DNA from 3 places in the Priestia sp. SIMBA_032 genome. Region 1 is predicted to be linked to each of the others. Evidence: riboswitches for the same ligand, from Rfam matches in the RefSeq annotation. Region 1 holds a riboswitch; each other region holds the start of a gene.

Region 1 (3,178 bases):
CTAATGTCACAGCTGAAACAGAGAGAGCTCTTGATCACGTTTCATATTTCGGATACAGCCTTTTGCGTGACGTGTTAATTCCAGAGCTTCTTGGAGACGAAACGAATACCATCTCATACTGGGCAGGAAAACACCTTGCACGTAAATATCCATTAAGTACAATGGATGAAATCGTCGCATTTTTTAAAGCAGCTTCCTGGGGAACACTGACGCTTGCAAAAAAAGATAAATATTCACTAGAGCTTGAATTATCAGGTGACGTGGTTAGCAAAAGATTTCAGCAGGAAACTTGTTCATTTCATCTTGAGTCAGGGTTTGTGGCTGAACAGATTCAGCGTCAAAACAACTGCCTAACAGAAGCCTACTTAACACATAAAGAAAAGAACGGAAAAGTGCTGATTTCCGTGCAGTGGGACCGAAAAGATATCTTACCTACCGAAACGCGTGCGGAGCGTTATAAAAAATAGGAAATATATATAAAAGACGTGGAAATACCACGTCTTTTTCTCTTCTTTATACTTGCACTGCTTGCTGCTCTTCTAATTCAAATGCTACGTGAAGCGTCTCAACAGCTTTTACCATATCAGCATGCGGTACAACTGTAGATACTTTAATTTCAGACGTGCTGACCATCTTCACTTCAATTTTCTCTCCTGCCAGCACTTCAAACATTTCGGCTGCAACACCTGGGTTAGAAATCATGCCAGATCCAACAATCGATACTTTAGCCAGACCGCTTTCATGTTCAATACGCGTATATCCCAAAGTAGATTTATACTCTTTTAAGACGGCAAGAGCAGATTCTACGTCTACGGTTTTAATAGAAAATGAAATAGAGAGGCGATTATTAGCCGTTACGTTTTGAATAATAATATCCACATTTAACTGTTCTTTTGCTAATGCTGTAAAAATAGTAGAAAGAGTTTGTAACTCGTTGTTTAACCCTTCAATTGTCACCCGTGAAATATTATCTTCAAACGCAATTCCTCTTACGACTAAGTTTTGTTCCATTGAAACTTCCTCCTCAACAATCGTTCCATTCTCGTTTTCTAAGCTTGAACGCACTTCTAGCGGTACCTGATAATTTTTTGCAAACTCAACAGCACGCGGATGTAGCACCCCTGCTCCCAAATTGGCTAATTCTAACATTTCGTCATATGAAATAGAGTGAAGTTTACGAGCATCTTCTACGTAGCGCGGATCCGTCGTAAACACTCCTGTTACGTCTGTATAAATATCACATTTTGCAGCTTTTAGTGCCGCAGCAAGAGCTACTGCCGTCGTGTCAGAGCCGCCTCGACCTAGTGTTGTAATGCTTCCATCTTCTGAACAGCCTTGGAATCCAGCTACTACTACGATTCGACCTCTATCTAATTGGCTTTGAATACGAGTCGTGTCAATGTGCTGGATTCGTGCATTGCTGTGAACTGCTTCCGTCTGGATACCAGCTTGCCAACCTGTTAGCGAAGTTGCTTCATGACCTTTGCATTGAAGAGCCATTGTTAACAGGGAAATCGTTACTTGTTCTCCAGTTGTAAGAAGCATATCCATTTCGCGTTTACTTGGACTGTCCGTAATATCACTTGCTAATTTCACCAGTGCATCTGTGGTCTTGCCCATTGCCGATACAACAACAACTACTTGATTACCGCGCTCTGCTTCTTGAATAACACGGTTTGCTACATGTTGAATACGTTCAACAGAACCAACAGATGTTCCACCAAATTTTTGAACGATTAATGCCATTATTTTGTTCATTCCTTTTCAATAAATTTGCATATGCAGGATGATGAGAAGCTAAATTTTTTTACTCAGACAATAAAAAAAGCAATGAGATGAGCTCTCATTGCTTAACGAACGAAAATTATAAAACATAACCGTCCACTGCCGTGAGATAGCTCTCCAAGAATCTACATCTTGACAATCCTACGCTTATTCAACGCAGAACCAGCAATCATTACTATGAGGTAATGTTCACTTCGGCAAATTTCCCTTTCCGCATCATTCATAAGGGCTCATACCCTTCCTGACACGTACTGATTAAATTTGCACCTCTATCTTCACTTCATTTGATGAAGTGTCGTATGAAATTAGTTAATAGCTTATCAAATATTTTCTATTATTTCAAGACTATTTTTGCAATGTTTCATAAATTTTTTCAGCAATGTTTTGAGGAACACCTGAATTTCGAATATCTTCAACCGTTGCTTCTTTCAATTTTTTCACCGAACCAAAATGCTTTAACAAAGCTTTTTTACGCTTTTCTCCCACTCCCGGAATGTCGTCCAGAACTGACTGAAAAGCGGACTTAGAGCGCACTTGACGGTGGAAGGTAATCGCAAAGCGGTGAACTTCATCTTGAATTCGCTGAAGCAAATAAAATTCTTGACTATTGCGTTCAAGCGGTATGATTTGAGGAGGCTCACCAATCATCAGATTGGAGGTTCTGTGCTTATCATCTTTAACAAGACCTGCTGTAGGCACTAAAAGTCCCAATTCATTTTCGAGAACGTCCTGTACTGCAGCTAAATGCCCTTTGCCTCCATCAACAACAATTAAATCCGGAAGCGGAAGACCTTCTTTTAACGCTCTGGAATACCGTCTGCGAACGACTTCCCTCATGGAACTGTAATCATCTGGTCCCTTTACGGTCTTAATTTTATATTTTCGATATTCTTTCTTTTCTGGTTTCCCATCAACAAAAACAATCATCGCAGAAACTGGGTCTGTTCCTTGAATATTTGAGTTATCAAATGCTTCAATCCGATAAGGAGCAGCAATTCCAAGCTCTTCTCCTAACCGTTCAACTGCGCCAACTGTGCGCTCTTCATCTCGTTCAATTAAATAGAATTTTTCACTGAGCGCAATTTTTGCATTTTTACACGCAAGTTCTACTAATTCTTTCTTTTTGCCTCGCTTTGGATGCTGAACCTCTACTTCTACTAATTTCTCAGCTAACTCTGCATCAATCGTTGCTGGAACCATCACTTCTTTTGGCTTAATATTTTTGGCATAAAACTGACCGATAAAAGTTAAGAAATCTTCTTCTGGCTCTTTATAAAAAGGAAACATAGAAACTTCTCGCTCAATTAATTTCCCTTGGCGAATAAAGAAAACTTGAACACACATCCAGCCTTTATCATAAGAATAGCCAAACACATCCCGATTAACAAAATCA
Region 2 (3,178 bases), on a different contig from region 1:
TGATAAACGTGTAATCTCGCCTATTTCAGGAGCTTCTTCCCGACGCTTATATGCTCGTTCTTCCATTTTTTTAAGCTTTTGGTCATCAGTATGTAAGCTAATTGCTCCTACTCGCTTATATCCCGTATCCGTCTCTCCATCTTCTTCTAATTGCTGAATTAATGTTTGATAGTACTTGGCGCCGCCTTTTGCTAAGCGGTACCATGCTTTATTTCGACGCTGCGAAAGCCATGGACAAACAATTCCTGCTGCTGCATCAGTAGCTTGACCAGCATCCTTGCGATCTATCAATGTCACATCTGCTCCTGCTTTTGCTAAATGATATGCTGTAGAAGCTCCAAGTATCCCCGCTCCAACTACGATGTATGTTTTCATACCAAAACACCCTTTTCTTTCTTCTAGTATTCTCATGCTATATGTATGCAATTTTAGCATAGCAAAAAAAGAAGTCACATACTAGGCGAAGCTATTTTGAGCTTATTTTTACGTCTTTCTGCCTTTAACATATAGCTCCTTTCATCTCATAAACAAAAGTGTTAAAAGTTCCTTTACGGAGATTATAGCAGGATGAAGAAAGCTATAAATAGTGGTAGTACGTCTTTAACGCTGTTTCTTACGGCTTTTCTATTATAGTTTCTGAATAAAAGCAGAGAGAATAAAATTTCTATAATATGTAAATAAAAAGAAATAACTATTATTTTAAGGAGAGCGTATGCAATCTTCATTTGTATTATTTTTTATCATTCTTGGTTTGCTATTTGGCAAGTGGCGAAGATATCAAGAATACTATCCTACTTTGCTGTTTTGGGTCACGGGAAATTTGCTTTATGAAGTGCTGCTGTTTCATCACCGTGTATGGGTATTTCACCCTGTTGGTATTGATCACCTTTTTCTACCCGATCACCTAATGGTCTCCCTTGGAATAACCTTAATTATTTATCCGTTTGTCATACCGGTATTTTTAGGAAGGCTGCCGCTGAATGTAAGCGGCCGACTGTGGTGGATTCTTTTGTGGGCGCTTTTATTTACTGTGATTGAGTTCATTGCTTATGTTAATCACAGTATCACTCATCATTATGGATGGTCGCTGCTGTGTTCTTTTCTCTTCAATATTGTCACGTTCTCACTTTTAGTGATTCATCAGAAGACAGCTCTTGCTGCTTGGATACTATCTGGAAGCTTCATAGCTTTTTTATTTATCTTCTTTGATATTCCTATGCCTTAATTTTTCATTGACTAGACGGAGGAAAAGGAAATATAATAGGAGTTACATTTAAATATAATTTTCCTCTCTGAGAATAGAGGTGCATGAAATCAAGAGTCACTTATTGGAGACTAATGGAGTCTGTGAAGATAAGTAAAAGGGATTTCGTGCCGAAGTATATAAACATCCATTGTGTTCATATACTGGTTCAGTATTGAATAAATGCTGAGCTGTCACAAACCATTTGGTTTGTGGAGAGCTATTGAAGAGATGTTGATGCCTAGAATATAATAATACTTTATTATTATGAAACCAAGACGCGTGAACATCACTTCACGGGTCTTTTTTGTGTTTTTCTACTGACCATCAAAGTTATAGTTGAATGATTTAAATGGAGGGATACGGATTATGTACTTACATGGAACGAGTAAAATTAACAGCAGCAATCATTTAGAAATTGGGCAGTGCGATACGGTCGAACTGAAAAAACAATACGGCACTCCCCTATACATCTACGATCAAGAATTAATTGAGACGAAATGCAAGGCCTTCCATTCAGCCTTTCAAAGAAGCGGATTTTCATATCAAATCGCCTATGCAGGGAAAGCGTTTCTTTGTATGGAAATGGCTAGCCTTTTAACGAAGCTTGATATGTCATTAGACGTGGTCTCAGGAGGCGAATTGTTCACAGCGCTTGAAGCTGGATATCCAGCTGAACGCATTCATTTTCACGGAAATAACAAAACCATTGAAGAAATTGAAATGGCTCTTGATGCGAATATTGGCTGTTTTGTTGTGGATAACTTCACCGAACTTGAAGTCCTGCATGCCTTAGCAGCTGAGCGCAAACAGAAAGCATCTATTCTTCTGCGTGTTACTCCAGGGATTGAAGCCCACACACATGAGTATATTATGACCGGACAGGAAGACTCCAAGTTTGGATTTGGTCTTTCCAATGACCAAGCTATGAAAGCGGTAAGTTCTGCATTAGAAAAGCCTTACTACGATCTTTTAGGCATTCATTGTCATATTGGTTCGCAAATTTTTGAAGTAGACGGTTTTTCTCGCGCCATTGATATTTTAACTGATTTCTTATTCAGTATTCGTGATAAAATGGAGTTTGAAGTAAAAGTTTTAAACGTAGGTGGTGGTTTTGGTATTCGTTATACCGAAAGCGACTCTCCTCTTCCAGTTGAGTATTATGTAGATGCACTGACAGAAAAGCTAAGCCGCACGTTAACTGAACAAAATTATACTCTTCCAGAAGTCTGGATTGAGCCTGGAAGAAGCATCGTAGGAGAAGCAGGTACAACGCTTTACACAGTTGGCTCAACTAAGGAGATTCCAGGTGTACGTAAATACGTAGGAATTGACGGCGGTATGACCGACAATATTCGTCCTGCCCTTTATGATGCAAAGCATGAAGCTGTCTTGGCTAATAGAGTGACGGATAAAAAAGATGAAACGGTATCAATTGCGGGGAAATGCTGTGAATCAGGAGATATGCTTATTTGGGATATTGATTTACCGCGCGTTAATCAAGGAGATTTACTAGCAGTATCCTCTACAGGTGCCTACAACTATTCAATGGCTAGCAATTACAACCGTATTCCGCGCCCTGCTGTTGTATTTGTGAAAAATGGAGAAGCTCGTCTTGCTGTAGAGCGAGAAACATACGAAGATTTGGTGCGTAAAGATGTAAAGCCAGTCGTTACTACGTATGCAATGAGCAAATGATAGCTGTTCTTGCGTAGTAAAGAAGCTATTGTTGTTTGGAGGAAATCTAACTATGGTTTTAAGTGTATTTAAAACGTACAGATCATCGCTTATTCTGCTTCTCGCTATTTTAATTGGCGGGATAGCAGGATATGCTATCGGGCCTGATGTGGCAGTCGTAAAGCCCTTTGGTGATTTGTTTCTTAATCTAATGTTCATGATTATCGTTCCCCTTGTCTTTTTTAGTGTTGCTTCGGC
Region 3 (3,178 bases), on a different contig from region 1:
AAAGCTCCTGATTACGAAGGAAAAGGAAGAGATTTAGAAAATCAGCAGGAACAACTAGAGCAGTATGAGCGATACCTCAAAGCAGAAAGCATCTCATCTGAAAGTTTTGATCGAATTGTGGATGCTGCTGTAGGTTATGCCTCTGAAGACATTTCTTTTTCAGAGCTGGAAGACATGTATAATCAATTAACAAAATAGTACTTTCATAACCATAACGGATAACGGATAACTATAAAAAACGAGCACGTACTGTAACTAATCACTTTGTTCCTTTTGATGACGAATCGTTTCTTCTGTAATATGTTAAGTTTACAAAAAACATCTGTCTTCACAGGTGTTTTTTATTTTGAGAAAATATATTAATTTGTATACAAACTAAGTTTTATTTTACTTCCAGTAGGGAAATAAAATAGTAAATTAAAGCTGAGAGGATGAGGGATTCATGATGGAGATGGAGGTAAAGAACCTTCAAAGGTCAGAACCTAAATTTAGAAAGGCTGAATCAGAATACTTAAATAAGGCAATCGAAGAATATTTCGCTCGTCGTACATATCATAATGCACCAGTAGTTGATGCACTTCGATATGTACTAACGATTGATAATCAAAGGGAACGTTTAGAAAGTGCCGTTGAACTTTTTGGAGATAATATCAAAGAAGTAAATAACCAAGATATTATAAACTATTTAAATCAATGTAGATGTTATAAGGAAATAAGAGATATAGTCTAAATTTGATGCTATCTTATGAAAAAATTTATTGTTCATAAATAACCAAAAGGAGATTGGAGATATGAACTATAAACAAAAGGATTATTATATTAGCGCAAAAGAAAACGAATATTATAAAGTACTAAATGTAGTTGAGTATATGTTAGAGGAAGCAAAAAGCAACAATAAATATCCTATATGGGGTGAAAAGCTAAGAACTGAGTTAAAAGAAAGTGCTGGCAACAATCTTACTCCATGGCATTTTAATACAATAATATCCGTACTTTTAGATTACGTACCTGATGAATTAAAGAATAAACCTAATGCTAAGTCACTCTAAGCGGGTGGCTTTTTATTATATGTACACTCTATAAATTCAAATATATAGCGGATAGCAAAAAGAAAGGTAGACTGCTAACATGAATGATATTGAGGTTGTGAGCTTGAGTCAATAATTTGGACACATCCTAGTTTAGGGACTCAATTATATAATATCCGTGAAACTATACTTAAATGATTCTTGCGTGAAAGGAAATTTACTGTTATATTAAATTCAATTAAATATTTTCTTATTTCAATATTTTTTGAAGTGAGGATAGAGGTGCAAAGATCATAAGTATACAATTTGAGGAGAATGAGATCCAATGACAATTGTGGAAAGGGGTATTTGCCGAAGCCAAAAGAATCTCATGTTCTTGAAGCTGGTTCTGCTGTTGAATAAATACAGAACTGTCATATAGGAAACTATATGGAGGGCTATCTTACGCACGGAAACTATTTTTGATAAATATTGTTTCTACTGCAGCAACGAATCCCTCGTTGCTGCTTTTTGCGTTTCTTATGAATGGTCCTGACCCCTCTAATTTTAAAAATTTTATAAAGGGTGTGTAGTTATGAATTTTGGCCAAGTATTAACAGCAATGGTTACCCCATTTGATCAGAATGGCGAAATTGATTTTAACGCGACGAAAACGTTAGTTGAGCATTTAATTACAAATGGCACAGATGGCTTAGTTGTAGCTGGTACAACTGGAGAGTCTCCAACATTAACCACAGAAGAAAAAATTGAATTATTCAAATGTGTTGTAAAAGCTGCTGCTGGAAGAGTCCACGTCATCGCTGGAACTGGCTCAAACAACACGCAAGCTTCGATTAGCTTAACGAAACTTGCAGAGGAAACAGGAGTCGATGGTATTATGCTCGTTGCTCCATACTATAATAAGCCGTCTCAAGAAGGCTTGTACCAGCATTTTAAAACGATTGCGGAATCAACCTCTCTACCAGTTATGCTTTATAATATCCCAGGGCGAAGCATAGTTAACATTTCTGTTGAAACAATTGTTCGTCTATCAGAGATCCCTAATGTTGTGTCAATTAAGGAAGCAAGTGGCAATTTGGATGACATGGCAGAGATTATTAGCAAAACACCTAGCGACTTTACACTATACAGCGGCGATGATGGGTTAACAATACCAGTATTAGCAATTGGCGGGACAGGAGTTATTTCAGTTGCTTCCCACATCATTGGCAATGATATGCAAGAAATGATTAATGCCTTCAAAAATGGCGATGTCCAAAAAGCTGCTGCTATACATCGCAATCTGCTTCCAATTATGAGAACATTATTTATTGCGCCAAGTCCTTCGCCAGTAAAAGCTGCATTAAATTTAAATGGAATACAAGTTGGCGGTGTTCGTTTGCCAATGGTTCCTTTAAGCAATAAAGAGCAAAGTGCACTAGAAAAAGTTCTGCAAACTAGCGGCATTAACGTTACCTGTTGAAATAAATAAAAATAGATTAGAAGAGAGAGCATAGCTAAAACGACCGATTCAATCGATGCATTAAGGCAAGGTTGGTGCCCAAAGCTCAAGATGGATGAATTATCATTTAGCTAACTCCTAAAAATAGAAAAACTCCCTTAACGCATTGGGGGAGTTTTTCTGTTTTTTCTATGTATGTATACTATATACATCTTCAGTTGCCATACAGAGGGAGACCTATTTTACTATATGTTCGTTCTTCTGTCGGTATTAGTGCAAAAACTTATATCTTAGTCAACACGATTCCGCATAAAGTAAGAATAATTCCTATTAATTGATATTTTTTAAGTCTTTCTTTAAAGATAACTAAGCTCCCAATTAAAACAACAATACAATTTAAACTAATGATTGGATAAACCACACTGGATGGACCTTCCTTTAGGGCGAATAAATAACAGCTGTAACCAATCGTACTTAATATACCAACTAGTATACCTATCTTTATTTCAATTTTATGTGCAGTTAATTTTTTAAATTCTTTCCGAGCTAATAAACTTAAATAGACAGCTCCTCCGCCATACATTGAAACAAGCATTTCACCCATGCTAAAGTGCTGATACGTGCTGAATTTCATAATAATACCAACTGTTCCGATAGATAGAAGAGCTAAACAGCAGCTCAAAATCCATAATTTATACTCTATGTGTGC

What was found. A riboswitch is a leader RNA that binds a small molecule or an ion and turns the genes downstream of it on or off. The one in region 1 is predicted to bind lysine.
Region 2: it holds a riboswitch for lysine, as region 1 does, so the genes downstream of both, lysA (diaminopimelate decarboxylase) here and SB717_RS06815 (aspartate kinase) in region 1, are expected to answer to the same signal.
Region 3: it holds a riboswitch for lysine, as region 1 does, so the genes downstream of both, dapA (4-hydroxy-tetrahydrodipicolinate synthase) here and SB717_RS06815 (aspartate kinase) in region 1, are expected to answer to the same signal.

The regions. Positions count from the first base shown of each region.
Region 1 is NZ_JAWRXD010000002.1:175,518-178,695, reverse strand. Features, by position in the region: gene SB717_RS06820 (YslB family protein) at 1-467, shown strand, start outside; gene SB717_RS06815 (aspartate kinase) at 514-1,746, opposite strand; lysine riboswitch at 1,888-2,065, opposite strand; gene uvrC (excinuclease ABC subunit UvrC) at 2,131-3,178, opposite strand, start outside.
Region 2 is NZ_JAWRXD010000003.1:284,489-287,666, forward strand. Features, by position in the region: gene SB717_RS11595 (NAD(P)/FAD-dependent oxidoreductase) at 1-375, opposite strand, end outside; gene SB717_RS11600 (CBO0543 family protein) at 713-1,225, shown strand; lysine riboswitch at 1,292-1,474, shown strand; gene lysA (diaminopimelate decarboxylase) at 1,613-2,941, shown strand; gene SB717_RS11610 (dicarboxylate/amino acid:cation symporter) at 2,994-3,178, shown strand, end outside.
Region 3 is NZ_JAWRXD010000001.1:89,437-92,614, reverse strand. Features, by position in the region: gene SB717_RS00420 (YnfE family protein) at 1-198, shown strand, start outside; gene SB717_RS00415 (hypothetical protein) at 443-730, shown strand; gene SB717_RS00410 (hypothetical protein) at 792-1,049, shown strand; lysine riboswitch at 1,298-1,476, shown strand; gene dapA (4-hydroxy-tetrahydrodipicolinate synthase) at 1,603-2,490, shown strand; gene SB717_RS00400 (DMT family transporter) at 2,753-3,178, opposite strand, start outside.